Regions from separate parts of the Kocuria sp. ICS0012 genome, predicted to be linked through region 4. Evidence: riboswitches for the same ligand, from Rfam matches in the RefSeq annotation. Region 4 holds a riboswitch; each other region holds the start of a gene.
The links. Region 4 has a riboswitch for S-adenosylmethionine ahead of A5728_RS07855 (cobalamin-independent methionine synthase II family protein). Riboswitches for the same ligand answer to the same signal wherever they lie in the genome.
Positions count from the first base shown of each region.

Region 1: linked by a shared signal. The riboswitch ahead of A5728_RS03105 (methylenetetrahydrofolate reductase) and the one ahead of A5728_RS07855 (cobalamin-independent methionine synthase II family protein) in region 4 are both predicted to bind S-adenosylmethionine.
Region 2: linked by a shared signal. The riboswitch ahead of A5728_RS10200 (bifunctional o-acetylhomoserine/o-acetylserine sulfhydrylase) and the one ahead of A5728_RS07855 (cobalamin-independent methionine synthase II family protein) in region 4 are both predicted to bind S-adenosylmethionine.
Region 3: linked by a shared signal. The riboswitch ahead of A5728_RS04950 (MetQ/NlpA family ABC transporter substrate-binding protein) and the one ahead of A5728_RS07855 (cobalamin-independent methionine synthase II family protein) in region 4 are both predicted to bind S-adenosylmethionine.

Region 1 covers NZ_LZMM01000024.1:114,604-122,449, forward strand. Annotated here, with positions in the region: gene A5728_RS14415 (thermonuclease family protein) at 394-1,242, shown strand; gene A5728_RS14685 (hypothetical protein) at 1,366-1,641, opposite strand; gene A5728_RS14690 (thiamine pyrophosphate-binding protein) at 1,638-2,069, opposite strand; SAM riboswitch class IV at 2,241-2,357, shown strand; gene A5728_RS03105 (methylenetetrahydrofolate reductase) at 2,438-3,391, shown strand; gene metE (5-methyltetrahydropteroyltriglutamate--homocysteine S-methyltransferase) at 3,589-6,078, shown strand; gene A5728_RS03115 (aminotransferase class I/II-fold pyridoxal phosphate-dependent enzyme) at 6,151-7,458, shown strand; gene A5728_RS03120 (cystathionine gamma-synthase) at 7,490-7,846, shown strand, end outside.
Region 2 covers NZ_LZMM01000061.1:46,006-53,851, reverse strand. Annotated here, with positions in the region: gene A5728_RS10210 (SGNH/GDSL hydrolase family protein) at 1-754, shown strand, start outside; gene A5728_RS10205 (homoserine O-acetyltransferase) at 811-1,968, opposite strand; gene A5728_RS10200 (bifunctional o-acetylhomoserine/o-acetylserine sulfhydrylase) at 1,971-3,359, opposite strand; SAM riboswitch class IV at 3,436-3,556, opposite strand; gene A5728_RS14530 (hypothetical protein) at 3,521-3,862, opposite strand; gene A5728_RS10195 (VOC family protein) at 4,524-5,162, shown strand; gene A5728_RS10190 (CPBP family intramembrane glutamic endopeptidase) at 5,214-5,978, opposite strand; gene A5728_RS10185 (S9 family peptidase) at 6,047-7,846, shown strand, end outside.
Region 3 covers NZ_LZMM01000033.1:90,356-98,201, reverse strand. Annotated here, with positions in the region: gene A5728_RS04960 (GlsB/YeaQ/YmgE family stress response membrane protein) at 1-26, shown strand, start outside; gene dxr (1-deoxy-D-xylulose-5-phosphate reductoisomerase) at 189-1,448, shown strand; SAM riboswitch class IV at 1,502-1,616, shown strand; gene A5728_RS04950 (MetQ/NlpA family ABC transporter substrate-binding protein) at 1,712-2,596, shown strand; gene A5728_RS04945 (methionine ABC transporter ATP-binding protein) at 2,593-3,645, shown strand; gene A5728_RS04940 (methionine ABC transporter permease) at 3,645-4,301, shown strand; gene ispG (flavodoxin-dependent (E)-4-hydroxy-3-methylbut-2-enyl-diphosphate synthase) at 4,477-5,643, shown strand; gene A5728_RS04930 (GNAT family N-acetyltransferase) at 5,682-6,500, shown strand; gene A5728_RS04925 (proline--tRNA ligase) at 6,599-7,846, shown strand, end outside.
Region 4 covers NZ_LZMM01000046.1:139,321-147,166, reverse strand. Annotated here, with positions in the region: gene A5728_RS07870 (CoA transferase subunit A) at 1-464, opposite strand, end outside; gene A5728_RS07865 (IclR family transcriptional regulator) at 617-1,420, shown strand; partial or broken gene A5728_RS07860 (3-hydroxybutyrate dehydrogenase) at 1,633-2,381, opposite strand; SAM riboswitch class I at 2,632-2,718, shown strand; gene A5728_RS07855 (cobalamin-independent methionine synthase II family protein) at 2,733-3,944, shown strand; gene A5728_RS07850 (MFS transporter) at 4,296-5,723, shown strand; gene A5728_RS07845 (thiolase family protein) at 5,922-7,145, shown strand; gene A5728_RS07840 (enoyl-CoA hydratase/isomerase family protein) at 7,153-7,846, shown strand, end outside.

The sequences.
Region 1 (7,846 bases), on a different contig from region 4:
CCGCACAGCGCACCACCCCGCGCCCACCCGCTACCCCGAGCGCACCCCCCGCCCGACACCTAGCTCCGCCTCACCCCCCTCTGCTTTTACTGAGCTAAAGCAGTCTTGAGGCACCCCCAGGTGCTTTTACTCCACTAGGCATCACGTGCCGCGACACGGATCGCCGATCCCTGCAGGGTGAACACCCTCTGGCACAATAACGTCGTTGCAAATGCACCGACATGATGCCGGGTGCTTCCTCCGAGACCCGGGACCGCGATGCCTGCCGAGACCATTCACCATCCTGCCCGCCGCCGGTGGGCCGCCGGTCCGAGAAGTCGCTGGGCCGCCGGTCCGAGAAGTCGCTGGGCCGCCGGTCCGAGGGCCCGTGCGAGCGCCGTCGTCCTGGCGAGCTTGTTCGCCCTGACCGCGTGCGGCGGCGCCGCAGAGTCCGCGCCCACCCCGGACGACTCGGTGGCCACGGTGGAACGCGTGGTGGACGGGGACACCCTGGACGCCACGATCGCGGGGAAGTCCACGCGGGTGCGGCTGCTGAACATCAATACCCCGGAGGTCGCGCGGGACGGTCAGCCCGGCGAGTGCCTCGCGGACGAGGCCACGGCCAAGCTTGAGGACCTCCTGCCCAAGGGAACCACGATCCACCTGGACTACGACGTGGAACGCACGGACCGCTACGGCCGCACCCTCGCACGAGTGACCCGCGACGACGACGGGTTGAACGCCAACCAGGCACTCGTCAAGGCGGGCCTGGCAACGCCCATGACCGTGGGCGCCAACAGCACGTACCGGCGAGAGATGGACAGCGCGTACAACGTGGCCCAGGCCATGCAGGTCGGTTTCTTCGACCCGAAGCAGGACTGCGCGCCGCCGGGGGAATCCGCATCCCCCGGCACCACAACTTCGAGCACCGCGAGCCCGAGCGCGACGCCGAGTCCCACCCCGTCCTCCACACCCACTCCCACGCCGACGCTCGAGGCGCCTCCCGCGGTCGTGGAGGACGAGGTCGCCGTGGGCGATCCGGCACCCCAGCCCAATCCCGCTCCGCAACCAAGCTACAACTACGACCCCGCCCCCGCGCAGCCCGCGGCACCTCAGCTACCGGCCGCGCCCCGGGTACCTGCTGCCCCGCAGCTGCCGGCGGCACCCCACGTGCCCCCGGCTCCCGAGAGTGATGGCGGCTATCCCGGTTACACCGGCCCCCGGTGCTACGAACCGGGAGGCAAGGTCTGGCACCCGTGCTGAGTCGCTGATGACACGCCAAGGCGCGCTCAACCGGTCGGTTGATCGGGTGGGCGTCCCTGCTTTTCGCCGCGCTTTCGTCACGCGGGTGCACCGGCGAGCCGCCGGATGCACGGCGGCCCGAACTCAGGGTTCCTGCGTGGACGACGTCGCTCCCGGCAGGTCCCAGGGTTCGTGACGACCGGGGTTGGCGGTCGCGCTGCGCAAGGGGGACGGCGTCGTCGTCGAAGCGGGTGCCTGCGAGGACGCGAACCCGCCCGCGGCCGGCGCCGCGGCTATCGAGCGCGAGACCCAGTTCTCGGGTCCCAACTCGGGCATCTTCATGTCCTGCACGTCGTGGGGCAGGATGACCACGGCAGGGCCCAGGTGCCCCCGTGCGGTGCGGAACGCGGTGTCGATCACGGCCTGTGACTGCGGGGCGAGACGGCGGCCTGGACGTACACCGCGACGTCGTCGAGCACCCGTTCCAGGTCGCTCTCCTGCTGCGTGAACGTCCCGAACGAGGGCAGTCCCTGCTGCCCGATGATCGCCACGACCGGCTGATTGTCTATCTCGGCGTCGTAAAGCCCGTTGAGCATGTGGAACGCACCCGGGGAGGACGTCGCGACGCACACGCCCACTTCCCCGCTGAACTTGCCGTAAGCGGTGGCCATGAGGGAGCAGATCTGCTCGTGGGTCGGGCGGATGTACTCCAGACCCTCGCTCTCGCGTGCGGCACGGTCCAGGGCGCCGTCGAACTCGCCGATGCCGTTCCCGGGGAAGCCGAAAACCCGCTGGACCCCCCAGTGCTTGAGGCGCTGGATCAGGAAATCGCTGACGGTCGTCACCATGTCTGCTGTCCGTTCCGGGGCGGTTCGTGCGCCGCGGCACGGGCCGGGGCACGTTCCTCAGTCCACCCCCAATCCGCCCGCTTGGGAAGACGAGCGCGGCGGGAGGCCGGCGGTTCCGTCATCGTTCGTGGGCCTCGTCACGGGGCTGTGCTACGCTTACTCGTAACAAAGGATCATGAGTCCCGGTGCGAAGCTCTGGCTAGCCGGGCGGCAACCCTCCAGCTGTAGTGGGGTGCCCCAGATGAGGATCCGGCCGCCGCGCAACCGCGTGGTCGGCAAGTACGGCGCTCGGAGCTCGTCCTCCGGCGTCCTAAGGCCGGAGGATTTTTTATATGCCCGCACCCCTCGCAGCGTCAGAACCCGCGCCCGTGACTGGCCCGCCCACGGGGACGTCCTGGCTGGTCCGGCGCCCGCGCCGCTCCACGCTCGTCTCGTTCGAAGTGTTCCCGCCGCGGCCCACCGCGGACCCGGACACTGTGTGGCGCAACATCGACGCCATGGCCCAGGCCGGGCCGGATTTCTTCTCCGTCACCCACGGTCACGCCGGCCATCACGGCGTCTCCCGCGAGGCGCTGCGCCACCTGCGCCGCACGACCAAGACCCCGGTCATGGCGCACTTCACGTGCGGTGGCACGGACCGCGCGGGTCTCGAGCGCGCCGTGGACCAGTTGCTGGACGACGGCGTTCGTGACCTCCTCGCGCTGCGCGGCGACCCGCCCCTGGGTACCGGGGCATGGCGGACCCCCGCGGGTGGCCTGGGCCGGGCCTCCCAACTGGTGGAGCTGATCCGGGACGTCGAACGACGTCGCTTCGGCACCGGGTTCCGCCCGGGTCAGCGACCGCTGTCCGTGTCGGTGGCGTGCTACCCGTCCCCCGCGCGTGGCCGCGACTTCGAGGCGGATCTCGCGTCCCTGTGGGACAAGCAGGAGGCCGGCGCGGACTACGCGATCACGCAGGTGCTCTACGAACCCGAGGACTACGCCACGTTCCTGGAACGCGCGCGCTCGGAGGGCATCCACATCCCCGTGGTCGCCGGGCTCATGCCGCTGAGCAACCCTCAAAGGTTGCAGCGCATGACCGAGATCACCGGGGTCCGGGTCCCGGAACGCCTCACCCGGTTCCTGCGCGCCGACACTCCTGAGGAACTGCGCCACCGAGGGGTCGCGGCCACCCTGTCCCTGATCGACGACCTCATGGATCTGGGCTGCGCCGGTTTCCACCTGTACACGTTCAACCGCCCCGAGGCGGCGCTGACCATCCTGGAGCACCTGCGGGTCCGGGATGCCGCACGCGAATACCGAGGCCGCAGCCCCGCGGCCTGACCGCCGCACCAGCCCCGACCGACCCGTGAACCGATCGTGTTGGCTTCGACCGCCACATCCGGGCAGGCCGAAAACCGTTCGTAGCGGCACCACCCACGCTGACGTTCCCCTTACCCCGCCGCGCCGGAGCACACCCGTTGCCGCGGCTCATCACACCCCCTAACCGCCATACCCCACACCAGCTCCGAGGAGTTCCCATGAGCACCCAGCCCGTCCCGTTCCCCGCCGCCACGATCCTGGGCTACCCCCGCATCGGCCCCGACCGCGAGCTCAAGCGCGCACTCGAGTCCTATTGGAAGGACCCGCAACAGCACCCCGCCACCACGGTGCTGGACACCCTCGCCCGGTTGCGTGAGCGCACCGCCACGCGATTGTCCGAACTCGGCCTCACCGCGGATCACGCTGTGCCGTCCGAGGGGTTCGCGGTAGACCACGTCCTGGACACGTCCCTGGCGCTGGGCGCGGTTCCCGCGCGGTTCATCGCGGACGGCTACGAGCCCGCCGCCCCGGACACGCCCCGCGGGATCGAGCTGATCACGGCGTTGTCCCGCGGCACCGATCGGTTGGAGCCGCTCGAGATGACCAAGTGGTTCGACACCAACTACCACTACTACGTACCCGAGATCGGCCCGGACACCCCGTTGCGTGCGAACCCCGAGAGCCTCGTGTCCCGCTACCGGACCACCCTCGGGACCACCGGGATCACCACCCGCCCGGTCCTCGTGGGCCCCGTGAGCCTGCTCTTGCTCTCACGCCCCGAGACCACCGATGCCGTCGCGAGTCACCCCCTGCAGCGCCTCGACGACGTCGTGGCCGAATACGCCGCGATCCTGCGAGCCCTGGCCGAGGCCGGCGTCGAATGGGTGCAACTCGACGAGCCGGCCCTCGCCGCGGACGGGTGGAGTGTGGAACGCACCGAACTCGTGGCCGCCCTCGAGAGCGCCTACACCCAACTCTCGAACGAGCAACAGCGCCCCGCGATCCTCGTGACCGTGGGCTACGGCGATGCCGGCGAGGACGCCCAGCTCGCCCTGGCCCACACGAACGTCGACGCCCTGGCCATCGACCTCGACCGCGGGGACGTCCCCGGCAAGAAGGCACTCGAGGCATGGGGCGAACGCCCCGTCGTGGGCGGCGTCGTGGGCGGGCGCACCGTGTGGCGCACCGACCTCGCGCGCGCCGTCGAGACCCTGGACCGGCTGCGCGCCGCGGCCCGCGGGCCGGTGGCCGTGGGCACCGCGACGCCGCTGCTGCATGTCCCGCACGACGTCGCCCGCGAGACCGCGCTGGATCCGGACGTCACCAGCTGGGTCGCGTTCGCTGACCAGAAGGTGACCGAGGTGGTCGGGCTCGCGCGCGGCGTCGAGCACGGCTGGGATGCCATCCGGGACACCCTGGACGAGGACGCCACGATCCGCGCGGCCCGCGCCGAGCACCCGGCAACTCACAAGGCCGAGATCCGCGAGCGCACCGCCGCGGTGCAGGACGCGGACCGCCAGCGCGCGGACGCCGAACAGCGCCGCGCTGCCCAGCGCGAACGTCTGCGCTTGCCCGTGCTGCCCACCACGACCATCGGATCCTTCCCGCAGACGCCGCAGATCCGCAAGACCCGGGCGGACCACCGCGCGGGGCGGATCACGGAGGCCGAGTACACGGACGCGATCCGCGCGGAGATCGCCCACACGGTGCGCGTCCAGGAGGAACTGGGGCTCGACGTCCTGGTGCACGGCGAACCCGAGCGCAACGACATGGTGCAGTACTTCGCGGAGGGGCTGGACGGTTTCGTGACCACGCAGCACGGCTGGGTGCAGTCCTATGGATCGCGCTGCACGCGCCCGTCGATCCTGTTCGGGGACGTCTCGCGCCCCGCGCCGATCACGGTGGACTGGACCTCGTACGCGGCGTCCCTGACCGAGCGCCCCGTCAAGGGCATGTTGACCGGGCCGGTCACGATCCTCGCGTGGTCCTTCGTGCGCGACGACGCTCCGGCCGCCGAGGTCGCCGACCAGGTCGCACTCGCCCTGCGGGACGAGATCGCGGATCTCGAACGCGCGGGAACGCCCGTGATCCAGGTGGACGAGCCCGCGCTGCGCGAGCTGCTGCCGCTGCGGGCGGCCGAGCGCCCGGCGTACCTCGAGTGGTCCGTGGGGGCGTTCCGCCTGGCCACGGGCGGGGCGGCCACGGACACCCAGATCCACACCCACCTGTGCTATTCGGAGTTCGAGACCGTCCTGGACGCGATCGACGCCCTGGACGCGGACGTCACCACGCTCGAGGCGTCCCGCTCCGGTTCGGGCATCGTGACCGGGCTCGCGGCATCCGACTTCCCTCGGGACGTGGGTCCCGGCGTGTGGGACATCCACTCGCCCCGGGTCCCCACGTTCGAGGAGGTCGCGGGGCGCATCCGCCACGCGGCGCACGAGATCGGCGCCGAGCGCGTGTGGGTTAACCCCGACTGCGGGTTGAAGACCCGCGGCTGGCCCGAGACCGAGGCCGCACTGGACCGGCTGGTCGCCGCGGCGGTCACCGTGCGCGCGGAACTCTCCGCCGACGACGCCGCTCGGACGGCCGGCGCGCCCGCAGGTGCACCGGCGAACGTGGACCCGAACGACGCGACGACCGTGTCCGGGAGCGTCACTGTCGCCGCGTCCTCGACCCCTGCCGCGGATACTCCGGCGCAGCGCTGATTCCCGTAGGAAACGTCCACCCGGTGGCCGCCGCCGCGCGGCGCCCGGGTGGACCGAGGAAGGAAGAAGACCATGACCGCAGCCACCCCCGCTCCGCTGGGCACACCCATCGTCCGGCCCATCCACCACAGTGCCGCGTACGCGTTCAAGACCCTGGCCGACGCCCGCGAGGTCTTCGCCCAGCGCGCGAGCGGTTTCACCTACGCCCGCACGGGTAATCCGAACGTCGCGGCGCTCGAGGCCGAGGTCGCGCGGCTGGAGGGAGGGGAATGCGCGGTCGCGACGTCGTCGGGACAAGCCGCGGTGAGCCTCGCTTTGCTCACGTTGACCGGGCCCGCGAAGGACGCGCACGTCGTCGTCTCCTCGCGGATCTACGGCGGGACGGTGGACCTGCTCACGGACACCCTCGCGGACACGGGCCTGGAGGTCACGTTCGCGGATCCCCGCGAACCGCAGCAGTGGGAGGATGCCCTGCGCCCCGGCACGCGCGTGTTCTTCCTCGAATCCGTGGCCAATCCGCTCACGGAACTGCCCGAACTCGAGGCGATCGCGGAGATCGCGCACCGCAACGGTGTGGTCGTGATCGTGGACAACACCGTGGCCACGCCGCACCTCTACACTCCCGGGCGCCACGGTGCGGACCTCGTGGTGCACTCGGCCACCAAGTACCTCTCGGGACACGGCGGGCCCCTGGGCGGTGTGCTCGTGGACACCGGGTCCTTCGACCCCACCGAGGACCCCGAACGGTGGCCGTGGCTGACCCGCAAGCACCACCGCTGGGGGGACCGTTCCCCCGTGGAGGTCTTCGGTGCCCGGCGTGCGCTGCTGGGTGTGGCCCGGTGCAAGTACCTCAACGACCTGGGCCCGTGCATGGGCGCGACCACGGCCCACGAGATCCTGCAGGGCATCACGACCCTGGGTGTGCGCGTGGAACGCCAGTCCGCCACGGCGGAGCGACTCGCCCTCACCCTGGCCGAGCATCCCGCGGTGGAGCGTGTCCACCACCCCCGCTTCGGGGATCCGCGACAGCAACAGCTGCGGGAGACCGGAGGCTACCGCGGGGTGGGCGGCGTGTTCTCGATCGACCTCAAGGGAACCCCGGAACAGGTCGAGCATGCCGTGAACTCGCTGCGTCTGATCAAACTCGCGGCCAACATCGGTGACGTCCGTACCCTCGTGGCGCACCCCGCGAGCATGACCCACTGCCGCCTCACGCCCGAGCAGTTCCGCGCGAGCGGGATCACCGAGCGGACCCTGCGCGTGAGCGTGGGGCTCGAGGACGAAGCCGATCTCACGGCCGATCTCTTCCAAGCCCTGTCGGTCATCGCCCCGGCGCACGCACCGCAGCCCCGCTCGGCGTCGACCACCGCGGCCCACTGAGCTGCCCGCACCCCCCGAAGGAGACCACCCCATGATCCGCACCGACACCCGCCTGCCCGGACTCGCCACGCGCGCCATCCACGACGGCCAACAGCCCGACCCGACCACCGGCGCCGTGGTCCCGCCCATTTACCAGACCTCCACGTTCGTCCAGGACGGCGTGAACCAGTTCCGCACCGGGGGCCACGAATACAGCCGCGGTTCCAATCCCACACGCAACGGTTTCGAGGAACAGCTCGCCTCCCTCGAGCAGGGCACCCGGGCCTTCGCGTTCGCCTCCGGCATGGCCGCGGAGGACGCCTTGTTGCGCGCGGTCCTTGCCCCGGGGGATCACATCGTGCTCGCCTCGGACGTCTACGGCGGCACGTTCCGCCTCGTGGACCAGGTG
Region 2 (7,846 bases), on a different contig from region 4:
CGATCCCGACGACGCCGTACCCGGCGGTGTGCGCGGTTGGGCCGATCGCGTGGCCGAGGAGCTCGCGCGCCACACCGACGACTTCGCGTACGCCAACCTCGCGATCCGCGGTCGGCTCTTTCAGGGCATCGTGGACGAACAGCTGGAACCGGCCATCGAACTGCGCCCGGACCTCGTGACCATCAGCGCGGGCGGCAACGACATGCTGCGACCCGGTGCGGATCCGGACGACATCGCGGTGCGGCTCGACGCCGTGATCGAGAAACTCGCCGCCACGGGTGCCACGGTCACGATGTTCGACGGCCCGGACATCGGCAACACCCCCGTGCTGCGCAGCATCCGCGGGCGCGTGGCGATCTTCAACGAGAACCTGCGCGTGGTGGCCGCCCGGCACGACGCCGTGATGGTGAACCTCTGGGGACTGCAGCAACTGGGGGAACCTGCCATGTGGGCACCGGACCGGTTGCACTTCTCGCCCCTGGGCCACCAGCTCATCGCGTGCGAGGTCCTGGACTCCCTGGGGGTCGAGCACGACCTGGTCCCCGGCGAGCTCGGGGACCGTCCCGTGCGCACGTGGCGCGAGGCGCGTCGCGAGGACCTCGTGTGGGCCGGGAAGTACCTGGTCCCGTGGGTCGGCCGCCGGATCCGGCGTCGCAGCTCCGGGGACAACATCACCGCCAAGCGCCCTTCGTTCGGGCGCACCACGATCCCCGGTGCGGGCGAGGGCATTCCCGGCGAGGACCGGGAGGGCTGAGCCGGCCCGGGCCCACTGGGTCTCCCCGGCCAGGCCGGCCCGTCAGGGCTCCCTGCTCAGTCCCGCAGCACGGTCTCCCGCAGCAACATGCCCACCTGCGGAGTCTCGATCAGGAACCCGTCGTGCCCGCTCGGGGACGTGATCGTGTGCAGCTCCTGCTCCCCCGGCAGCGCAGCCACGAGTTCGGCGGATTCCGAGGGGAAGAACAACCGATCGGAGTCCACCGCGGCCACGAGCCACTCGCACCGGGTGCGGGCGAGGACGTCCCGTAGCTCGCCGCGGCCCCGAGCGACGTCGTGCGACATCAAGGTCTCGTTGACACTCAGGTACGAGTTCGCGTCGAAGCGGCCCGCGAGTTTGGACGCCTGGTGGTCCAGGTAGCTCTCCACCTGGTACCGACCGCGGTCCGCGACGTGGGTGGCCTCGGGGTCCTCACGGGGTTGGGGGTCGCGGCCGAAGCGCGTCTCCAGCTCGTGCGCGCTGCGATAGGTGATGTGCGCGATCCGCCGCGCGAGCCCCAGACCCGCCTCCGGGTACTCGCCCGCGTAGTAGTCGCCGCCCCGGAAGTTCGGGTCCTGGCGGATCGCGAGCGACTGTGCCTGTCCCCACGCGAGCTGCTCGGCACCCACGCGCGCGTTGGCCGCGATCACGGCGCACGCGGCCACCCGATCCGGGTGGGACACGGCCCACTCGAGGGCGCGCGCCCCGCCCATGGACCCGCCGATCACGAGCCGCCACCGGGAGACTCCGAGCGCCCGAGCGAGCAGGGCCTCCGCGGTCACCGAGTCCCGCACGGTCACGCGCGGGAAACGCGAGCCCCACGGGACGCCGTCCGGTGCGGGGCTCGCGGGTCCCGTGCTGCCGTAGCACCCACCCAGGATGTTGGCGCACACCACGAAGTAGCGGTCCGTGTCGATCGCGGCACCCGGGCCCACGAGTCCGTCCCACCAACCGTCCGCCGCGGCGGCCGCGCCCTCGGGAGCGCTCGCGGCGTCCTCATGCCCCGCACCACCGCGCGCCACGTGCGTGTCACCCGTGAGCGCGTGCTCGATCAGCACCGCGTTGGAACCGTCCGCCGCGAGCTCGCCCCACGTCTCGTACGCGAGGTGCACGTCCGGCAGCCGGAACCGGGACTCGAGCACGAGCTCGCCGAGTTCGGCCCGCCGTACGACGCCGTCGCGCCGCGTGCGCGGCCCGTTGCCCACGACCGTCATGGTCAGTTCCCCGTGTCCTCCGCCGACGACGCCGCGTCGCCGGCAGCGTCGCCGCGCGCACCCACCGCGGCGAATCCGGACTCGAGGTCCGCGAGGATGTCGTCGATGCCCTCGACACCCACGGACAGCCGCACGAATCCCGGTTCCACGCCGGCCGCGAGCTGCTCCTCGTCCTTGAGCTGGGCGTGCGTCGTGGAGGCGGGGTGAATCACGAGCGAGCGCACGTCGCCGATGTTCGCCACGTTGGAGTGCAGGCTCAGGGCGTCCACGAACGCGACACCGGCGTCCCGGCCGCCGTCGAGCACGAAACCGAGCACCGACCCGGCACCCTTGGGCGCGTACTTCAGGGCGCGGTCGTGCCAGCGCGAGGACTCGAGACCGGCGTAGGACACCGAGCGCACCTCGGGGCGGGCCTCGAGCCACTCGGCGACCTTCTGCGCGTTGGCCACGTGACGTTCCATGCGCAACGACAGCGTCTCGATGCCCTGCTCGATCAAGAACGCGTTGAACGGAGAGATCGAGGTCCCCAGATCGCGCAGCAACTGCACACGCGCTTTGAGGATGTACGAGAGGTTGACGCCGAAGGCCCCGTCCGCACCGAGATCGCGGGCGTAGACGAGCCCGTTGTACGTCTCGTCCGGCTGGTTGAAACCGGGGAAGCGCTCGGGGTCCCGCGAGTAGTCGAACGCTCCGGTGTCCACGATGAACCCGCCGATCGCCGTGCCGTGGCCGCCCAGGAACTTGGTGGCCGAGTGCAGCACGATGTCCGCGCCCCACTCGATGGGCCGCACCAGGTAGGGCGTGGCGATCGTGTTGTCCACGATGAGCGGGACACCCGCCTCGTGGGCGATCCCGGCGATCGTCTCGATGTCGAGCACGTCGTTGCGGGGGTTCGGGATGGATTCACCGAAGAACGCCACGGTGTTCTCGCGCACCGCGTCCCGCCACTGCGCGGGATTGTCCGGGTCCGAGACGAACGTGGTCTCCACGCCCATGCGCGGCAGCGTGTGCTTGAGCAGGTTGTACGACCCGCCGTACAGGGACGGGCTGGCCACCACGTGGGTTCCGGCGCCGCCCAGGTTGAGGATCGCGAGCGTGGCCGCGGCCTGCCCGGAGGAGACCATCAGGGCCCCCACGCCGCCCTCGAGGGACGCGACCCGGTTCTCCACGACCTCCGTGGTGGGGTTGGTCAGGCGCGAGTAGATGGGACCCATCTCCTCGAGCGCGAACCGGGCCGCCGCCGTGCGGGCGTCCGGGAACACGAAGGACGTGGTCTGGTGGATCGGCAGGGCGCGCGACCCGGTCACAGGGTCGGGGTTCTGGCCCGCGTGGATCTGTCGGGTCTCGAACGACCAGCCCTGGGGATTGTCGGGGGTGGGAGCGGTGCTCATGGCCGTACTCCTTCTCGGAAGGATCAGGGGTCCGGTGGCGATCCGCACGGTGCCCGTGCTGTGACCGGGCACCAATGACCCGCGCTTGCCGCACGACGTCGGTCGACGCCACGGCCAGGTCCTCACCCAGGGCACCCCACCGCGGAAGGGAGGGTTGCCGGTCAGCTAGCTGGGGCTTCGCGCTGACTCTCGTGACCTATTACCTCATTGTCCGAACCCGGCGGGGCGGGAGTCAAGCCGGGGACGCTGCGAGCGGGCTCGGGGTCAGTGGCCGCTCGTTCCTGCTGTTCCATCTCCCGGGTGTGCAGTTCCCGGTCCTTCATCTCATGTGGATGGACGTAGAACAGACCCGTGAGCACCGCGATCACGAACACCGCGAGCATCACGAAGAACAACGGCCGCACGCCGGTCAGGTAGATGACGGGGATGGCCAGCACCGTGACCAACCCGCCCCCGAAGAACGGTTCGAACACCAGCTGCTTGTAACCGAACGCCTCGAACACCGGGTCTTGGCCTCCGGGTCCACCACGCGCATGAGGATCAGCCCGGTGGCGGTCACCCCCATGGACGGGTGGTAGTCACCGATACCGCGCGCGAGCCAGTAGCGACCGATGATGTGGGGTGCCAACCACAGGAAAATGGCCACGTTGAACGCGATGCCGACCACCGCCAGGATGGTGAACGCCGCCAGCCACGGCCGCGATGGACATGTGCAGGGAGAACGGTTCCACGGAGGACGGGCAGCTGGTCATAGTGCCAGCGGAGTAGTACTCGTCGCTGCGGAACAGGCTCTGGACCCAACCCACCTTGACGCGCACGAACTTCCCCAGGAGCAGGGCGACTCGGAGGATCAGGAGTGTGAAACCGACGGCATTTGCGGACACGGGAACCACCTCGTAGTGATCGGGATCGATATCGGTCTCAGGTCATATAGCGAGGGTTCGGTCGGAGACTCCCCGGCTGATGCTGCGAACTCCAGCCTTTGAGACGCGCGTCTCGTGGACCTGGACCAACACAGTCCCCGCCCGGATCAGCCGTCCCGATGCCAGGTCTCGGGAGGTGCGGAGAGCCGGCCCTGCCCACCGGACCGGGCGGCGCAGGTCACACACTCGCCGGGCTCGCGCTCGATTTGGTGGCCCGTGTGGCCGGTGCCACCATGGCGTCATGAACTTGGATCACGTTTCCTTCGCGGCTCAGCCCGACGGCCTCGAGGCCACCACCGAACGCATCGCGAACCGGTTGGGGATCGAACCGGTCAAGGGCGGTGTGCACCCCCGTTTCGGCACCCGGAACATGATCCTGCCGCTCACCGACCACCAGTACGTGGAGGTCGTCACGGTGCTCGAGCACCCCGCCGCGGAGAAGGCGCCGTTCGGTCAGGCCGTCCGTGCCCGTTCCGACGCCGGCGGCGGCTGGCTCGGCTGGGTCGTAGAGGTCCCCGACCTCGCGCCCTTCGAGGCCAAGCTGGGCCGCCCCTCCGTGCCCGGTGGCCGGTTGTTCCCCGACGGTCGGCAGCTCGAATGGCATCAGATCGGCGTGAAGGGTTTGATCTCCGACCCGCAGTTGCCGTTCATGGTGCACTTCGATTCCGAGGACGAGATGCACCCGTCCCAGGCGCGGATCACGGACGTCCGGTTGAGCGGGATGGAGATCGCCGGCTCCCCCGACCGCGTCACGGAGTGGCTCGGCGGTCCCGTGGAGGACGTCCTGGGCTCGCTGGACGTCACCTGGTGCGCCCCCAACGGCACCCCCGGGGTCATGGCCGTCTCGTTCGACACCCCGGACGGCACCGTCACCATTTGATCTGGTTCCCTTCGGTGCGGCCGACGACGCCGCTCCGCCCGGTCTCCGGCATCAGCCCGCGAGCAGTTGCGGGGCCAGGAAGCCCACGGTGTCCAGGAGAGCGTGGGCGATCAGCAGCGGCATGAGTCGACCGCCGCGGCGGTAGAGCCACACGAACACGAGTCCCATGACCAGGTTCCCGAGCGTGGGTCCGAACCCCTGGTACAGGTGATAGCTGGCCCGCACCACCGCGGAGGCCACCGCCACGAGCCACCACGACCATCCGAGGGATCGCAAGCGCTCGCACAGGAACGCCACCACGATCATCTCTTCCACGATCGAGTGGCGCAGCGCGGAGAGCACGAGCAAAGAAACCGCCCACCAGGTCTGCTCCATGGTGGATGTGGTGATCTGCGCGGTGATCCCCAGGGACCGGCCCACCTGATAGAGCACCAGGGTGCCGCCGCCCATCACCGCGAACAGGCCCATTCCCCACAGCGTGTCCCACGCGGGTCTGCGCCCATCCACCCCGATCCTGCACAGCACGCCGGGGATCCCCCGCGCCACCCCGGCCATGAGGTACAGGGCCAGCAGCACGGGGACGAGCGCGAAGCCGATGCCCGTGAGCTGGCGCAACGCGTCGATCAGGGGGACGCTGCTCAGGGGCCGGTTGAGCGTCGTCGTGGTGTCGGCCAGCGAGGACCGCATGAGCACCTCGGCCAGATCCAGCACGGCGTAAACCGCGGACGCTCCGAGGGACACGCCGAGCACCAGGACGATCTGAAGCCACGTGTCGGTGCGCGACATAGCGCACTGCGAAGGGGTGGGAGTCTGCACGGGACCATTGTGGCCGCTCGCGAGCGGGACCACGTCTGCGCATCCCCACCCGCCCCTAGACTGTGGGCATGACTTCCGAGCAGCCGTCCTATCCCGTGGCCCCGAGCCGCCCGGTAGAACGCACGTTCCACCGGCACACCTTCGCCGATCCCTACGAGTGGCTCCGGGACAAGGACTCCCCCGAGGTGCGCTCGCACCTGGACGCCGAGAACGCCTACGCGGAGGCCACGACCGAGGATCTGGCGCCCCTGCGCGAGCGGATCTACGGGGAGATCAAGGACCGCACGCTCGAGACGGACCTGTCCGTGCCGTCGCGTCGCGGGGACTGGTGGTACTTCACGCGCACGGTCGAGGGCGGCGCCCACGAGATCTTCTGCCGCGTCCCGGTCACCGACCCCGCGCAGTGGACACCGCCCACCGTGGAACCGGGCACCGCACTGGACGGCGAACAGACCCTCCTGGACGCTAACGCCGCATCCCAGGAGCACGACTTCTACGCGCTGGGCGCCTTCAGCGTGTCGGAGGACGGCTCCAGGTTGGCCTGGTCCGAGGACACCGCAGGTGACGAACGGTTCACGATCCAGGTCAAGGATCTCGCCACGGGACAACTGCTCGCGGACCGGATCGAGCAGACCTCGTACGGCGCGTTCCTCACACCGGACGCCTCCCAGCTGATCTACATCGTCGTGGACGAGTCCTGGCGGCCGTGGCGCGTGTACCGGCACGTCATCGGCCGGGATGCCTCCTCCGACGAGCTGCTGTTCCAGGAGGACGACCCCGGTCTGTGGCTCGGGGCCGAGCTCTCCGCGGACAAGCAGTGGCTCATGCTGTCCTCGTCCTGCTCGGAGTACAGCGAGTACCGGATCCTGCCGTTGACCGAGCTGACCGGCTCCCCCACGGATGAGCCGGTCGCCGATGCGTCCGACGACGCCGCTGGGCCGGCTTCCCTGCCCTGGCGCGTCATGATCTCGCGCGAGGACCGGGTGCTCTACGAGGTGGAACCCCTCACGGTGGCCGGCCAGGACTACGTGCTCCTGACCCACGACGCGCACGCCCCCAACGGCCGGGTGAGCCTCATGCCGCTCGGGCACGCGGGCCGTGCCCTCGCGGACCTCGAGCTCACGGATGTCATCCCGGCGTCGGAGGACGTGCGGATCGAGTCCTGTGTTCCCACCGCCACCCACCTGGTCGTGGCCCTGCGCGCGGACACCACGCCCCGGGTCCGCCTGATCCCGCGCCGCGCGGTGGACGAGATCGTTGGGGGCCCACGCGAGGCCGTGCCCTCGACATCGGACACGGGCTCAGGACGCCTTGCGGAGTCGGACGACGCCGCGGCGCCCAGCGCGGCGGCCGGTGCGGCGTCGTCGTCGCTGCTGGACGGGGCCGAGGCCGCGTTCGACGAGGAGCTCTACACGAGTGGCGTGCTCTCCGCGGAGTACGAGAACCCCGTGGTGCGGGTGTCCTACACGTCCTTCGTGACTCCGCCGCGCGTCTACGACATCCCCACGGCCGAACCCGGCGAGTCCGGGACGAACGAGTACGGCGTGGGCGAGCCCGTCCTTCGGCGCGAGGCCACCGTACTGGGCGGGTACCACAGCCAGGACTACACCGTGGAACGGGACTGGGCCGTGACCGAGGACGGGACCCGGATCCCCGTGAGCATCGTGCGCCGCGCGGACCTGGACCCCACCCGCCCCGCACCCGTACTCCAGTACGCCTACGGGTCCTACGAGATCAGCACGGACCCCGGCTTCTCCGTGTCCCGGTTGTCGCTGCTGGACCGGGGCGTGATCTGGGCGGTCGCGCACGTGCGCGGCGGTGGCGAACTCGGCCGCGGGTGGTACGAGAACGGTAAGAAGGACACCAAG
Region 3 (7,846 bases), on a different contig from region 4:
GCGCCGTCGTCGGCCGCCGTCGCTGAATCATCCGCGGGTCCTGAACGGGCCATCCGCACAAGGGCGTCACCTCCGGGTGGCGCCCTTGTCGTATCTCCCGTGTCGTGCGTCCGGAGTCGTGTGCTCGGTGCCGTGCGTGCGGGGTGCGGCGCTCACGCGATACTGGGGTCATGACTTCCTCCACCGGCATGACCCCCGATCTCGACTCCGCCACCCGGCAGGCCCCCCGGCGCCTCGTGATCCTGGGGTCCACGGGATCCATCGGGACGCAGGCGCTCGACGTCGTGTCCGAGGCCGCGGGGCTGCGCCGGCCCGTCTCGGATGCCACCCACGAGCCCTTCGAGGTCGTGGCGCTCGCCGCGGGCGCGGGTCACCTCGAGCTGCTCGCGCAGCAGGCCGTGACGTTCGGTGTCCGTGCGGTGGGCACGAGCGGTACGGCGGACGACGCCACCCGGTTGCGTGAGCTGATTGCGGACCGGTCACGCGCGGCGTCGTCGGCGGCACCCGAGGTCCTGTATGGGCCGGACGCTGCAACCCGGATCGCGCAGTGGGAGGGTTCGGACCTCGTGCTGAACGGGATCACCGGGAGCATCGGGCTCGCACCCACCCTGGCGGCGCTGGGAGCGGGTCGGCGGGTGGCGCTCGCGAACAAGGAGTCCCTGATCGCGGGCGGTCCGCTCGTGTTGCGCGCCGCGGCGGACACGGGCCTCCAGGACGCGCTGATCCCCGTGGACTCCGAACACTCGGCGATCGCCCAGGCCCTGCGCTCCGGGACGGCCTCCGAGGTGCGCCGGCTCGTGCTCACGGCGTCCGGCGGACCGTTCCGCGGCATGACGCGCGAGCAGCTCACGCGCGTGACACCCGAACAGGCCCTGCAGCACCCCACGTGGGACATGGGGGTCATGGTCACCACGAACTCCGCGACCATGGTCAACAAGGCACTGGAGGTGCTCGAGGCGAGCCTACTGTTCGACGTCCCCCTGGACCGGATCGACGTCACGGTGCATCCGCAATCGGTCGTGCACTCCATGGTGGAGTTCGTGGACGGATCCACCCTGGCGCAGGCGTCCCCGCCGGACATGCGCCTGCCCATCGCGCTCGGAATCGGCTGGCCCCACCGCGTGACCGGCGCCGCCGCGGGGTGCGACTGGACCCGGGCCGCACAGTGGACGTTCGAACCGCTCGATTCGCAGGCGTTCCCCGCCGTGGAGCTCATGAAGCACGCGGGTTCGCGCGGCGGGACGTGGCCCGCGGTGTTCAACGCCGCCAACGAGCAGGCCGTGCACGCGTTCCACCGCGGGGCGCTCGGCTTCATGCAGATCGTGGACATGGTCGAGCGTGTGCTGGAGGATCACGACGGCGTCACGCGGCCCACCCTCGAGGACGTCCTGGGGGCGGAGGAGTGGGCCCGGGCCCGCGCGGACGAACGTATCGCCGGGATGGCATAGGGCCCTTCCGGCGGTCGCCGGCCCATGGCAGGGCCGTGCTAAAATTCCGAGTGGATGACGAGATCCGGCGCGTAGCTCTGGCTGGCCGGACGGCAACCCTCTCCCGTAGCGGGGTGCCCCAGATGACCATCCGGTCGCGGTTGCAACAGATCACGGCAAGTGCGGTTCCCCGGAAATCAGCACGTACCCGTCCCTGTGCCCTCATCCAGGGGGGACTGTTCGCCCCGCGAGTCCCCGTCACAGACCCCTGGAAAGGCATGATCATGCGAACCAAGCGTTTGATTCCCGTCGTGTTGGCCACCACCCTGGGCCTCACCCTCACCGCGTGCGGCGGCGGCTCCGACAACTCGGACCCGGCCGCGGACGGCAAGATCACCGTCGGGATCGTGGGCTCGACCCCTGTGCAGGACGCGTTGAAGCAGGTCGCCGCGGACAACGACATCACGGTCGAGTACGTGGACTTCAGTGACTACAGCCAGCCGAACCCCGCTCTGAAGAGCGGTGACATCGACATGAACTGGTTCCAGCACATCGCGTACCTCGCCGATTACAACAACAACTCCGGGGACACCATCACTCCCGTGGGCTCCACGTCCATCTTCCCGCTGGGGCTGTACTCCAAGAGCGTGAAATCCGTGGGTGACTTCAAGCAGGGTGACGAGATCGCCGTGCCGAACGACTCGATCAACCTGTCCCGCGCCCTGAACCTCTTGCACCAGCAGGGTCTCGTGGAGTTCACCAAGGACACGATCGCCCCCACTGAGCAGGACATCGACACCGCCAAGTCCAAGGTCACGGTCCGCCCGGTGTCCGCCGAGCAGACCGTGCTGTCCATGGACTCCGTGGCCGCCTCCGTGGTCAACAACGACTTCCTGGACCGCGCGAACATCGATCCCAAGTCCGCGCTGGCTCAGGACGATCCCACCGCGGACAGTGCCAAGGTGTACGACAACCTCTTCGCCGCGACCGAGGCGAACGCGGACAACGAGACCCTGAAGAAGGTCGCGAGCTTCTATTACGACGACAAGGTCCAGGACGCGGAGAAGACCGAGACCAAGGGCACCGCGGTGCCCACCAAGGTGGACCAGCAGGAGCTCAAGGACTTGCTGGCCCGCTACTCGCAGGACCTCAAGGAGCAGACCAAGTGAGCCCGTCCGCCACGGCGGACACCCTGGTCAGTTTCCGGGACGTGAGCAAGGTCTTCGTCACGGGGTCCAAACGCCGCCCGCGCACCGTGACCGCGGTGGACTCCGTGGACCTGGACATCCGCCGCGGTGAGATCTTCGCGGTGATCGGCTACTCGGGGGCGGGCAAGTCCACCCTCGTGCGGCTGATCAACGGCCTGGAACCGATCTCGTCCGGGACGCTCGAGGTCGCCGGTAACCGTGTGGACGGGCGCAGCGAGTCCCAGCTGGCGCCCATCCGCCGCAAGATCGGGATGATCTTCCAGCAGTTCAACCTGTTCACGTCACGCACCGTGGCGGGCAACATCGAGTACCCGCTCAAGCGTGCCGGGTGGAAGCCCGAGGAACGCAAGGCGCGGGTCGCGGAACTGTTGGAGTTCGTGGGCTTGACCGAGCGCGCCGGGAACTACCCCGAGCAGCTCTCGGGTGGTCAGAAGCAGCGCGTGGGGATCGCCCGCGCGCTCGCGAGCAATCCCGAACTGCTGCTCGCGGACGAGTCCACCTCGGCGTTGGACCCGGAGACCACCCAGGAGGTCCTGGGTCTGCTCAAGCGCGTCAACCGTGAGCTGGGGATCACCATCGTGTTGATCACCCACGAGATGGACGTGGTGCGGGCCACCGCGGACCGCGTGGCCGTGATGGACAGCGGTCGGGTGGTGGAGACCGGGACCACCGCGGAGGTCTTCGCCCACCCGCGGGCGCAGACCACGCGCAAGTTCGTCTCCTCGGTCACGCGCACCGTGCCGCGCGCGGACGAGATCGAGAAGCTGCGCCGGGAACACCCCGGGCGGCTCGTGCTGGTGGACGTCACCGACCAGAACCGGATCGGGGACGTGCTCTCGGACGCCGCCCGTGACGGTGTCAGCTTCAACATTGCCTTCGGGGGGATCTCCATCCTGCAGTCACAGTCCTTCGGAACGCTCACGCTGTCCCTGACCGGTTCGGACGAGTCCGTGGACCGCGCCGTCGAGAGTCTGCGCGCCGTCACCACGGTGCGGGAGGTGAGTGAGTGATGGAGTGGTCTGCTCTGGGCCCGCAGTTGTTGGACGCAACCGGGCAGACGCTGTATATGGTCTCCGTGACCCTCGTGCTGGCCGGGCTCATCGGCCTGGCCGTGGGCATGGGGCTCTACGTGACCCGGCGGGGCAGCATCCTGGAGAACGGTCCACTGTTCACCGCGCTGAACCTCCTGGTGAACTTCGTGCGTCCCATCCCGTTCATCATCCTGCTGGCCGCCCTGGGTCAGGTCACGGAATCGGTCGTGGGCACGCGCCTGGGCCCCAACGCCGCGATCTTCACCATGACCATCGGCGCTACGTTCGCGGTGGCCCGCATCGTGGAGCAGAACCTCATGACGGTGGATCCCGGGGTGATCGAGGCCGCGCGGTCCATGGGGGTCTCGCGCTGGAAGATCATCACCACGGTGATCCTTCCGGAGGCGCTCGGCCCGCTCGTGCTGGGGTACACGTTCCTGGTCATCGGCATCACGGACATGTCCGCGATGGCCGGTGCGATCGGTGCCGGCGGTCTGGGTGACTTCGCGTTGCGCCTGGGCTACCAACGCTTCAACGACCAGGTCACGTGGGCCGCGGTGATCGTGATCATCATCCTGGTCCAGCTCGTACAGTTCTTCGGCAACTGGCTCGCGCGCAGGATCATGCGCCGCTGACGCTCACGCGCCCCGTACCATGGCGACGCCGCCCCCGGAACATTCCGGGGGCGGCGTCGTGTTTGGCGCATCACGTGCGGCTGTAGCACGTGGGAGGAGTGGGGCACAATGGACAGTGCAACATCGCGGGGCGCGCGTCACGGGCCCCGGACGCCACTTCCTTGGGAGGCAATTCGTGACCTCGGTCAATCTCGGTATGCCCGCCGCGCCCCAACCGGTGCTCTCGCCCCGGCGCAAGACCCGCCAGATCCAGGTGGGTGCGGTGGGTGTGGGGTCGGAGCACCCGATCAGCGTCCAGTCGATGACCACGACCCCCACCACGGACATCAACGCCACGCTGCAGCAGATCGCCGAGCTCAACGCCGCCGGTTGCGACATCGTGCGCGTGGCGTGCCCGTCCCAGGACGACGCCGACGCCCTGCCCATCATCGCCATGAAGTCCCCGATCCCGGTGATCGCGGACATCCACTTCCAGCCCAAGTACGTCTACGCCGCGATCGACGCCGGGTGCGCCGGTGTGCGCGTGAACCCGGGCAACATCCGCAAGTTCGACGACCAGATCGAGGGCATCTCCCGTGCGGCGGAGGCCGCGGGCGTGTCCATCCGGATCGGCGTGAACGCGGGCTCACTGGACAAGCGCCTGCTGCAGAAGTACGGCAAGGCCACCCCGGAGGCGCTCGTGGAGTCCGCCGTGTGGGAGGCCTCGCTGTTCGAGGAGCACGACTTCCACGACTTCAAGATCTCCGTCAAGCACAACGACCCCGTGACCATGGTGCGCGCCTACCAGTTGCTCGCCGAGCGCGGAGACTGGCCGCTGCACCTGGGTGTCACGGAGGCCGGCCCGGCCCTGCAGGGCACCGTCAAGTCCGCGACCGCCTTCGGCATCCTGCTCGGTCAGGGCATCGGGGACACCATCCGCGTGTCCCTGTCCGCGCCTCCGGTCGAAGAGGTCAAGGTGGGCAATCAGATCCTGCAGTCGCTTGGGCTGCGCCCGCGCAAGCTCGAGATCGTCTCGTGCCCCTCGTGCGGGCGCGCGCAGGTGGACGTCTACAAGCTCGCCGAGGAGGTCAACGAGGGCCTGGCCCACCTGACCGTGCCGCTGCGCGTGGCCGTGATGGGCTGCGTCGTCAACGGCCCGGGGGAAGCCCGCGAAGCGGACCTGGGCGTGGCCTCGGGCAACGGTAAGGGCCAGATCTTCGTGCGCGGTGAGGTCATCAAGACCGTTCCCGAGGACCAGATCGTGGAGACCCTGCTCGCCCAGGCCAATGAGATGGCCGAGAGCATGGAATTGGACGAGAACGGCCAGCCGGTCGAGGGCGCGCCGGTTGTGACCGCCGGGTGATCCTGCGCCGCGCCCCGCGGGTGCTCTCACCCGCCGCCGTGAACCAGTCGGCACTGGACCGCCTGCTGGCGCGGCACGCGGTGTCCGGGGTGTTCGTCGCGGCGCACGTGGCCCGGATCCGGGCCGCCCGCGGTCGGCGGCAGCCGCCCGTGATCGGTGTGGTGGACTCCTCCGGCGAGCTCGTGGGCGCGTGCTGGGCGGGAACCAACGTGGTCCCCGTGGTGCTCGACCAGACCGGGACGGACCTCGTCGCGGACGTCCTGGCCCGCGGCGGCCCCCGCTTCGCCTCGTTCTTCGGTCCCGCCGATCCCGTGCTCGGACTGTGGGAACGATTGCGGGACACGTGGCCCGAACCCTTCGACGTCCGTCCCGTGCAACCGCTGCTCGTGATGGACCGTGATCCCGCACCCGAGTTGTTCACGGGGCCCGCCCGCGATGTGCGATGGGCGCAGGACGAGGACTTCCCTCGCGTGCTGCCCGCGGCCGCGGCCATGTTCACCGAGGAAGTGGGGTACTCCCCCTTCACCACCGGGGCGGAGGGTTACCGCCAGCGAGTGCGCTCCCTCGTGCGCGATCGCAGGACCGCGGTGCTCACCGACGAGCACGGCACCGTGATCTTCAAGGCGGACATCGGGTCGCTGCACGGGTCCGTGTGCCAGATCCAGGGCGTGTGGGTGGACCCCGAGCACCGGGGGAGGGGACTGGCCGTGCCGTGTATGGCCGCGACCGTGGCGCTCGCCCGGCAGTACGTCCCGACCGTGAGCCTCTACGTGAACTCGTTCAACGCACCCGCCCTGGCCACATACCGCCGAGTGGGTTTCCGGCGGCACGGGGATTTCGCCACGGTCCTCCTGTGAGCCCCCGGGCCCGGCGTGCGCCGGTGCCGCGCAGCGATAGACTCGCGGGGATACCCGCCGCTTCGATCGATCCCTTCACGGGTGGATAGGATCCCTTCATGCCCCTTCGCCTGAGTTCCTTGTTCCTGCGCACGCTGCGCGAAGACCCCGTGGACGCAGACGTGGACAGCCACAAGCTCCTGGTGCGCGCCGGGTACATCCGCCGCGCGGCGCCCGGGATCTACACGTGGTTGCCCCTGGGGCTGAACGTCCTGGGGAAGGTCGAGCGGATCGTGCGCGAGGAGATGAACGCGATCGGCGCCCAGGAGGTGCACTTCCCGGCGCTGTTGCCGCGCGAACCCTACGAGGCCACCAACCGCTGGACCGAGTACGGTGAGAACCTCTTCCGGCTGCAGGACCGCAAGGGCGCGGACTACCTGCTCGCGCCCACGCACGAGGAGATGTTCACGCTGCTCGTGAAGGATCTTTACTCGTCCTACAAGGACCTCCCGGTCTCGCTGTACCAGATCCAGACCAAGTACCGGGACGAAGCCCGCCCCCGCGCGGGTCTGCTGCGCGGGCGGGAGTTCATCATGAAGGACTCCTACTCGTTCGACATCGACGACGCGGGGTTGGACGAGTCCTACGCTAAGCACCGCGCGGCGTACGTGCGGATCTTCGAACGCCTCGGCCTGCCGGTCGTGGCCGTGTCCGCGACCTCGGGGGCCATGGGCGGATCCCGGTCCGAGGAGTTCATGCACCCCTCGTCCGTGGGTGAGGACACCTTCGTGCGCTCGGCTGGAGGCTACGCCGCGAACGTGGAAGCCGTGACGACGGTGGTCCCGGAACCGATCGACTACGCGGACGCTCCTGCGGCCCACGTGCACCGTACCCCCGCGAGCCCCACGATCGAGACGCTTGTGGAGCGCTCCAACGAGTTGCACCCCCGCGAAGGCGAGCCGTGGACCGCCGCGGACACGCTCAAGAACGTCGTGCTGTCCGTCTCGTTGCCCGGTGGTAAGCGTCAGCTCGTGGCCGTGGGCGTTCCCGGGGACCGCGACGTGGACCTCAAGCGCGTGGAAGCCGGGATCGGTGAGGCCCTCGGACAGGGCGGTGAACTCGAGGTCGCCGCCGCGACCGAGGACGAGCTGCGTGCCGTGCCCGAACTCGTCAAGGGCTACATCGGTCCGGGTCTGAGCCGCGACGACGCCCTGCTCGGTTCCGAGTCCCGCACGGGCATCCCGTACTTCGTGGACCCCCGCGTGGTGCCGGGCACCTCGTGGATCACCGGCGCGAACGTGGCCGAGACCCACGTCTACCACCTGGTCGCCGAGCGCGACTTCTCGTGGGACGGCACCCTCGAGGCC
Region 4 (7,846 bases):
ACCAGGGCGATGTCCGCGACGATCCCGCGTTCCAGGATGTAGGTGCACCCGTCGAACTCCGCGGTGGGCTTCCCCTCCGCCACGCGCGTGCCCACACCGGTGGCGGTGTAGAACGCGGGGATCCCCGCACCGCCCGCGCGCAGCCGTTCGGCGAGCGTGCCCTGCGGGTTGAACTCGACCTCGAGCTCACCCTCCAGGTACTGGCGGGCGAACTCCTTGTTCTCCCCCACGTACGAGGACAGCACCTTACTCACCTGCTTGTTCTCCAGCAGCAGACCGAGCCCTTTGCCGTCCACGCCCATGTTGTTGGACACCACGGTCAGGTCCTTGGCTCCGTTGTCGCGGACCGCTTCGATGAGGTCCCGCGGGATCCCGGACAGTCCGAAACCGCCCACCGCCACGGTCATCCCGTCCCGCAGCGTCTCGGCGAGCAACTCGGCCACGTTGTCCCTGAGTTTGGACATGGTCACCCCTCCAGTGCGTGATCTGCCTCTCAGGCTAGAAAGTGACCACATCTTGGTCAATGCTTCACCCGTAATCGTCGGTGAAGGGATCACAATCTGAAAAACTGTCGCTAGTCTGTCCATATTGTGAACGTCCCGACGCAGGAGCGTGTATGACCCCGCAGAAATCCCGGAACCCGCAGTCCTCCCCGCAGGGCACGCAGGTGGTCTCCCGGATCGCCGCGATCCTGCAGGCCGTGGCATCCGGGGAGTCAGCCGGATCCACCGCGGCCATCGCCCACCGCACGGGGCTGACCCGGCCCACCGCGCACCGATTGCTCGCAGCGCTCGCCGCCGAGGGGTTCGTGGACCGCACGGAGGACGGCAACTGGGCCCTGGGTCCCGAACTGCACATCCTGGGCACGGTGGCCGCCCAACGTTATCCCGCCCAGGACCTCGCGACCCCGTGCCTGCAGCGGCTCGCCGAGGCCACGGGCGAGTCCGCGTTCTTCTCCGCTCGCCGCGGCAACGAGGTCATCTGCCTGGCCCGGGTGGAGGGGGCGTTCCCGGTGCGCTCGCACGTGCTCTACGAGGGCCTGCGGTTGCCCCTGGGCGTGGCCTCCGCGGGACTCGCGATCCTCGGTCACCTACCCCCGGACCAATTGGAGACCGCCCTCGCGGACACCCGGGAGGAGCGGACGCGCCTCGGTCCACAGCACGACGACGCTCACGTCCGCCGCCTCGTCGCCCAGGTCCGGGAGGACGGCTGGTCCCTGAACCCCGGACGTATTGTGGAGGGCTCGTGGGGCATGGCGGCCGCGGTGTTCGACGCGACCGGCCAACCCCGCTACGCACTCTCCCTGACGGGGATCGAACCCCGGTTCACCGCGGAACGCAGACCCCGCCTCGGGGCGGCTTTGCTGGACCAGGCCCACAGGCTCTCCACGGCGCTGCGCGCGGGGGCCACGACCGTGTGAACCGGACGCAGCGGCGTCGTCCCGTACCGTCAGACCCCGCGTTCTCGCACCCCGGAACATCTGTGTCCCGATACCGCATGCGTTGTGCGACTGCGGGTGTTTTTTCGGGACGCAGATGTTCGGGCCCTTGGCCGGAGAGGGGCCGTGGAACGCGGGCCATTGCCTCGACACCGAACGGCAGCGAGGGTGGACGCGGCGACGTCGCCCCGCACTCAGAACGCCGTCCAGCCACCGTCCATCGTGTAGGACGCACCCGTGACCATGCCCGCGGACGGGCCGGCCAGGAACGCGATGAGCTCGCCAACCTCCTCGGGTTCCACGAGGCGCTTGATCGCGGACTCGGTGAGCATGATCTTCTCGATCACCTGGTCCTCGGGGATCCTGTGGGTCGCGGCCTGGTCCTTGATCTGCTTGTCCACGAGCGGGGTGTGCACGTAGCTGGGGTTGACGCAGTTGCTGGTCACACCGTGCTCAGCGCCCTCCAGGGCCACGGTCTTGGACAGCCCTTCGAGCCCATGCTTGGCCGTGACGTACGCGGATTTGTACGCGGACGCGCGCAGACCGTGGATGGAGGAGACGTTGATGATCCGGCCCCATCCGCGCTCGTACATGTGCGGCAGTGCGGCACGGATCAGCAGGAACGGAGCCTCGAGCATGAGCGTGAGGATGCGGTGGAAGTCCGCGGGGTCGAAGTCCTGCACGGGGGCCACCTTTTGGATCCCCGCGTTGTTGACCAGGATGTCCACGTCCAGGCTCAGTTCGGCGAGCGCGGCGGTATCCGAGAGGTCCACGACCCAGGCTTCCCGCCCACCTCGGAGGCCGTCGTCTGAGCGGCTTCTTCATTGATATCCGCGACGACCACGTGGGCGCCGCGGTCCGCGAACGCCTGCACGGCGGCGCGGCCGATCCCGCTGGCCCCACCGGTGACCAGGGCCTTCTTCCCCCCGAGTGATTGCTCCATGACAGCCTCTTTGCGCGTGGACGGTTCTCCTACCGCGTCACGCTACGCCCCGAGGGCCGCCGGGTCACGATCCGGAACGGACCACCCCGGACCAGCTACGAGTCACGGCCCGCACCGGAGTCCGCCGGGTCACGGAAGCCCCGGTGACCCCAGCCCGAGGGGCCGGGGCAGGAGGAACCCGGGGAGCGGCGTCGTCGTCCGACACGCCACAACTGGCGTCCACTCCTCGCGATGCTGTTGGATGGAGCAGTACCCATCCAGAGCGGCCGAGAGATCTGGCTCGTGGAAGCCGCAGCAACCGGGGTGACACCGGTGCTAACGCCAGGACCGATGGAAAGGAACAGCACAGCCATGCCCTTGAACACCGATCGCATCCAGACCACCCACGTGGGCTCCCTGCCTCGCACGCCCGAGCTGCTGAAGGCCAACAACCGTTTCCAGGCGGGCGAGATCGACCTCTCCCAGCTGGGCGAGGCGCTCGACGAAGGCGTCGCAGAGATCGTGCGCACCCAGCGCGAGATCGGCATCGACATCGTCAACGACGGCGAGTACGGCCACACCACGTCCGGCGCCGTGGACTACGGGGCCTGGTGGAACTACTCGTTCCACCGCCTGGGCGGGCTGACCCCCACGGACGAGGACCGGTGGAACGAGGGCGAGAAGCACCGTTCCAGCCCGGGACACATCGTGCTCACGAGCTTCCCCGACCGCCGCGACCGGGAGCGCTTCCGGGACGCCTATGAGGACCCCACAGCGGGCGTGCTCGTGCACCGCAACACGGTCTCCCAGCCCAAGATCACGGGCCCGCTGACCTACACGGGTCAGGAGGCTGTGGCCGGGGACATCCGCCGCGTGAAGGACGCGATGGCCCTGAACGGTGCCACGCAGGGCTTCGTCGCGGCACTGTCCCCCGGCTCCTGCGCGCGCGTGAAGAACGAGTACTACGCCACGGACGAGGAACTGGTCTACGCGTGCGCGGACGTGATGCGCGAGGAGTACAAGGCCATCGTAGACGCCGGACTGACCGTGCAGATCGACGACCCCTCGATCGCCGAGTCCTGGGACCAGATCAACCCCGAGCCCACCGTGGAGGACTACCTGGCCTTCACCCAGCTGCGCGTGGACGCGCTGAACTACGCACTGCGCGACCTCCCCGAGGAGCAGATCCGCTTCCACCTGTGCTGGGGTTCGTGGCACGGCCCGCACACCACGGACCTCGAGTTCAAGTACCTCGTGGACCTCATGCTCACCATCCGCGCGCAGGGCTACAGCTTCGAGGCGTCCAGCCCGCGCCACGGCCACGAGTGGAAGGTCTGGAAGGACCACCAGCTGCCCGAGGGCAAGGTGGTCTACCCCGGTTTCGTCTCGCACTCGACCAACGTGGTGGAGCACCCCGAGCTCGTGGCGGACCGGATCGAGCAGTACGCGTCCGTGGTGGGCAAGGAGAACGTGATCGCCTCTACGGACTGCGGTCTGGGCGGGCGGTTGCACCCGCAGATCGCGCTGGCCAAGCTCGAGTCCCTCGTGGAGGGTGCGCGGATCGCGTCCGAGCGCCTGTTCTGATCAGGCCGCGCGGCTGGTCCTGCAGCTTTTAGTCCCACCGCGTCGCTGACCGTTCCGGTTCCCCGATCTTCCCGGACGACGCCGCCCGCCCCCTTCCGCTGCGCCCGCACCTTCCACGGTGCGGCACGGCGGGAGGGGGCGTTGCCGTGTCATGAACGCGTCACAACGGCCGACATGCTGCCCGCCCGGGTGAACGGCCCGGGAAAAATATACGATTTAGTACACGAAACGTGTGGTGCGCTTCACATTCTTTCGTACACTTATTTCGAGGCCAATCGGTCGGTTATTCCCCTGATCCACCCCGCCACTGGCACCCCACGGACCCCGCGTCCGCCGATCCTGGAGACCCACATGGCATCCACCACCTCAGCGCCCGCTCAGCCGGCGCACACCATGACCCGAGAAGAGCGCAAGGTCCTTGCGGGCACCCTCGTGGGCACCACCATCGAGTGGTACGACTTCTTCATCTATGCGCAGGCGGCCGCCTTCATCCTGGCCACCCACTTCTTCAACCCGGCGGGCGAGCAGAACGCCACGCTGGGACAGATCGTCGCCTGGGCGTCCCTGGGCATCAGCTTCCTCTTCCGTCCCCTGGGTGCGATCGTGGCCGGTCACATCGGTGACAAGTACGGGCGCAAGATCACCCTGGTCATGACCCTCTTCGGGATGGGCGCGGCCACCACGCTGATCGGCCTGCTGCCCACGTACGAGCAGATCGGTATCGCGGCCCCCATCATCCTGCTGGTCCTGCGTATCCTGCAGGGCTTCTCCGCCGGTGGTGAGTGGGGTGGTGCGGCCCTGATGTCCGTGGAGCACGCGCCCGCGAACAAGCGCGGCTTCTTCGGCGCCTACCCCCAGATCGGTGTGCCCCTGGGCGTGCTGATGGCCACCCTGTTCATGTTCGGTCTGAGCACCATCCTGACCCCCGAGCAGTTCGAGGCCTGGGGCTGGCGCGTTCCGTTCCTGTTCTCCATCGTGCTGATCTTCGTGGGTTGGCTGATCCGCCGCTCCGTGGACGAGTCCCCCGTGTTCCTGGAGATGCGCCAGCGCGCCAAGGAGTCCTCCGCTCCCCTGGACCAGCTGTTCCGGACCAACTCCCCGCAGGTCATCCTGGCCGCGCTGATCTTCGCCGCGAACAACGCCGCGGGCTACCTGGTCATCGCGTTCTTCGCGTCCTACGGCACCAAGACCCTGGGGATGTCCCGCCCCGAGACGCTGATCGCCACCCTCGTGGGCGGCGTCGGGTGGCTCATCTTCACGATGTTCGGCGGGTGGATCTCGGACAAGATCGGGCGCAAGCTCACGTTCCAGATCGGCTACGGCATCATCATCCTGTGGGCCATCCCCATGTGGTGGATGCTCAACACGGCGTCCCTGCCCCTGTTCGCGGCCGCGATCTTCATCCTGACGATCGGTCTGGGTCCGTCCTACGGTCCGCAGTCCGCCATGTACGCCGAGATGTTCCCGGCCCGCGTCCGCTACTCCGGTGTCTCGATCGGTTACGCCCTGGGGTCGATCATTGGTGGCGCGTTCGCCCCCATGATCGCCCAGCTGCTGCTCAACCGCACCGGCGCCGCGTGGACCATCGGCCTGTACATCTCCCTGATCTCGCTCGTGTCCTTCATCGCGGTCTCCTTCGTCAAGAAGTCGGACCAGGGCAAGGACCTGCACGTCGCGGAGGTGCACCAGGAGTACGTCCGGGCGCATCCGGACGAGATCGTTCCCCCGGTGGCCGGCGAGCCCGAGACCACCGCTCCGGCGCGCATCCGCCGCCACTGATCCCCGGCACACGAACCAACCGTCCCGGCCTCTGATTCGTCGGAGGTCACGACGGCGCACGGCGGGCCCCGCAGCCATACGGTTGCCGGGCCCGTCGCGCTCTTCCCCGCGTGACCGTCATCGATTGACGTGGCTCACATGATCGGGGAACCTTTACAGTGAACAATCGGTCGGTTATTGCCCCACTTAGGAGTTGCCATGTCCTCGATGCCGCAAGCCTTCCTCGTCGGAGGGGCGCGAACCCCCGTGGGTCGTTACGGCGGTGCCCTGTCCTCGGTACGCCCGGACGACATAGCCGCACTGTGCATCCGTTCCGTCGTGGAGGACGCCGGCATCGATCCCGCGCTCGTGGACGAGGTGATCCTGGGCAACGCCAACGGCGCCGGTGAGGAGAACCGCAACGTGGCCCGGATGGCGTGGCTGCTCAACGGGTACCCGGACACGGTCCCCGGGATTACGGTCAACCGGCTGTGCGCGTCGGGGATGTCCGCGATCACGATCGCGTCCCAGATGATCAAGTCCGGGGCCGCGGACATCGTGGTGGCCGGTGGAGTGGAATCCATGTCCCGCGCGCCGTGGGTCATGGAGAAGCCCCGTACGGCGTTCGCCAAGCCCGGGGAGGTCTTCGACACCTCGATCGGGTGGCGGTTCGTGAACCCCGCGTTCGTGGAGGGCCCGCTCTCGCGGGACGGCAAGGCCACCTACTCGATGCCCGAGACGGCCGAGGAGGTCGCCCGGGTGGACGGAATCTCCCGCGAGGACGCGGACGCCTTCGCCGCGCAGTCGCACGAGAAGGCCCTGGCCGCGATCCGCGCCGGTCATTTCGACGCCGAGATCGTGCCCGTGGAGGTCCGCGGCCGCAAGGGTGCGGTCACGGTCGTGGACACGGACGAGGGCCCCCGCGAGGGCTCCACCCCGGAGGTGCTCGCCAAGCTGCGCCCCGTGGTCAAGGGCGGGTCCGTGGTCACGGCCGGTAACTCGTCCTCGCTCAACGACGGCGCGTCCGCCGTGATCGTGGCCAGCGAACGGGCCGTGACCAAGTACGGGCTCAACGCCCGAGGCCGCGTCGTGGACGGTGCTTCCGCCGGTCTCGCCCCCGAGATCATGGGCTTGGGCCCGGTGCCCGCATCCGAGAAGGTCCTGGAGCGCGCCGGCTGGAGCGTGGGCGATCTGGGCTCCGTGGAGATCAACGAGGCGTTCGCGACCCAGTCGCTCGCATCGATCCGCCGGCTCGGCCTGGACCCGGAGATCGTGAACCGGGACGGCGGGGCGATCGCCCTGGGCCACCCCCTGGGTTCCTCGGGCTCGCGCATCGTCATCACCCTGCTGGGCCGGATGGAGCGGGAGCAGACCGCCAAGGGCCTGGCCACCATGTGCATCGGCGTGGGCCAGGGTGCAGCACTGCTCGTGGAGCGGGTGTGATCCGGCCATGACGCAGCACGACACCCCCGAGTGGGCCGCGCAGTTCACGGCCCTGCGCATCACCGACACCCCGGACCGCCTGCACGTGGCGCTGGACCGCCCCGCGGTGCGCAACGCCATCGACGAGGTCATGGTGGACGAGTTGCACGCTGTGTGCGCCCGTCTGGAACGCGATCCCCGGATCATGATCCTGAGCGGCACGCACGTGAACGGGAAAGGGATCTTCGCCTCCGGTGCGGACATCGCGCAACTGCGCGAGCGGCGTCGTGAGGACGCCCTGCGCGGCGTGAACTCGCAGCTGTTCGACCGGATCGCCAAGCTACCCATGCCCGTGATCGCGGCCCTGGACGGCTACGCGCTGGGCGGGGGCGCGGAACTCGCGTGGGCCGCGGACTTCCGGATCGGCACGCCGCGGGTCAAGGTGGGCCAACCCGAGACCGGCCTGGGCATCATCGCCGCCGCGGGGGCCCTGTGGCGACTGCGGGAACTGGCCGGTGAGGCGCTCGCCAAGGACATCCTGCTGGCCGGTCGGACCCTCTCCGCGCAGGAGGCCCTGGAGGCCCACCTGATCACCGAGATCCACGAACCAGACGAGCTACTGGTCGCGGCGGATGCCCTGGCCGATCGCATCGCCGCGCAGGACCCGCTGGCCGTGCGCGTGTCCAAGCGTGTGTTCGCCATGCCGCGCGAGGCGCACCCCC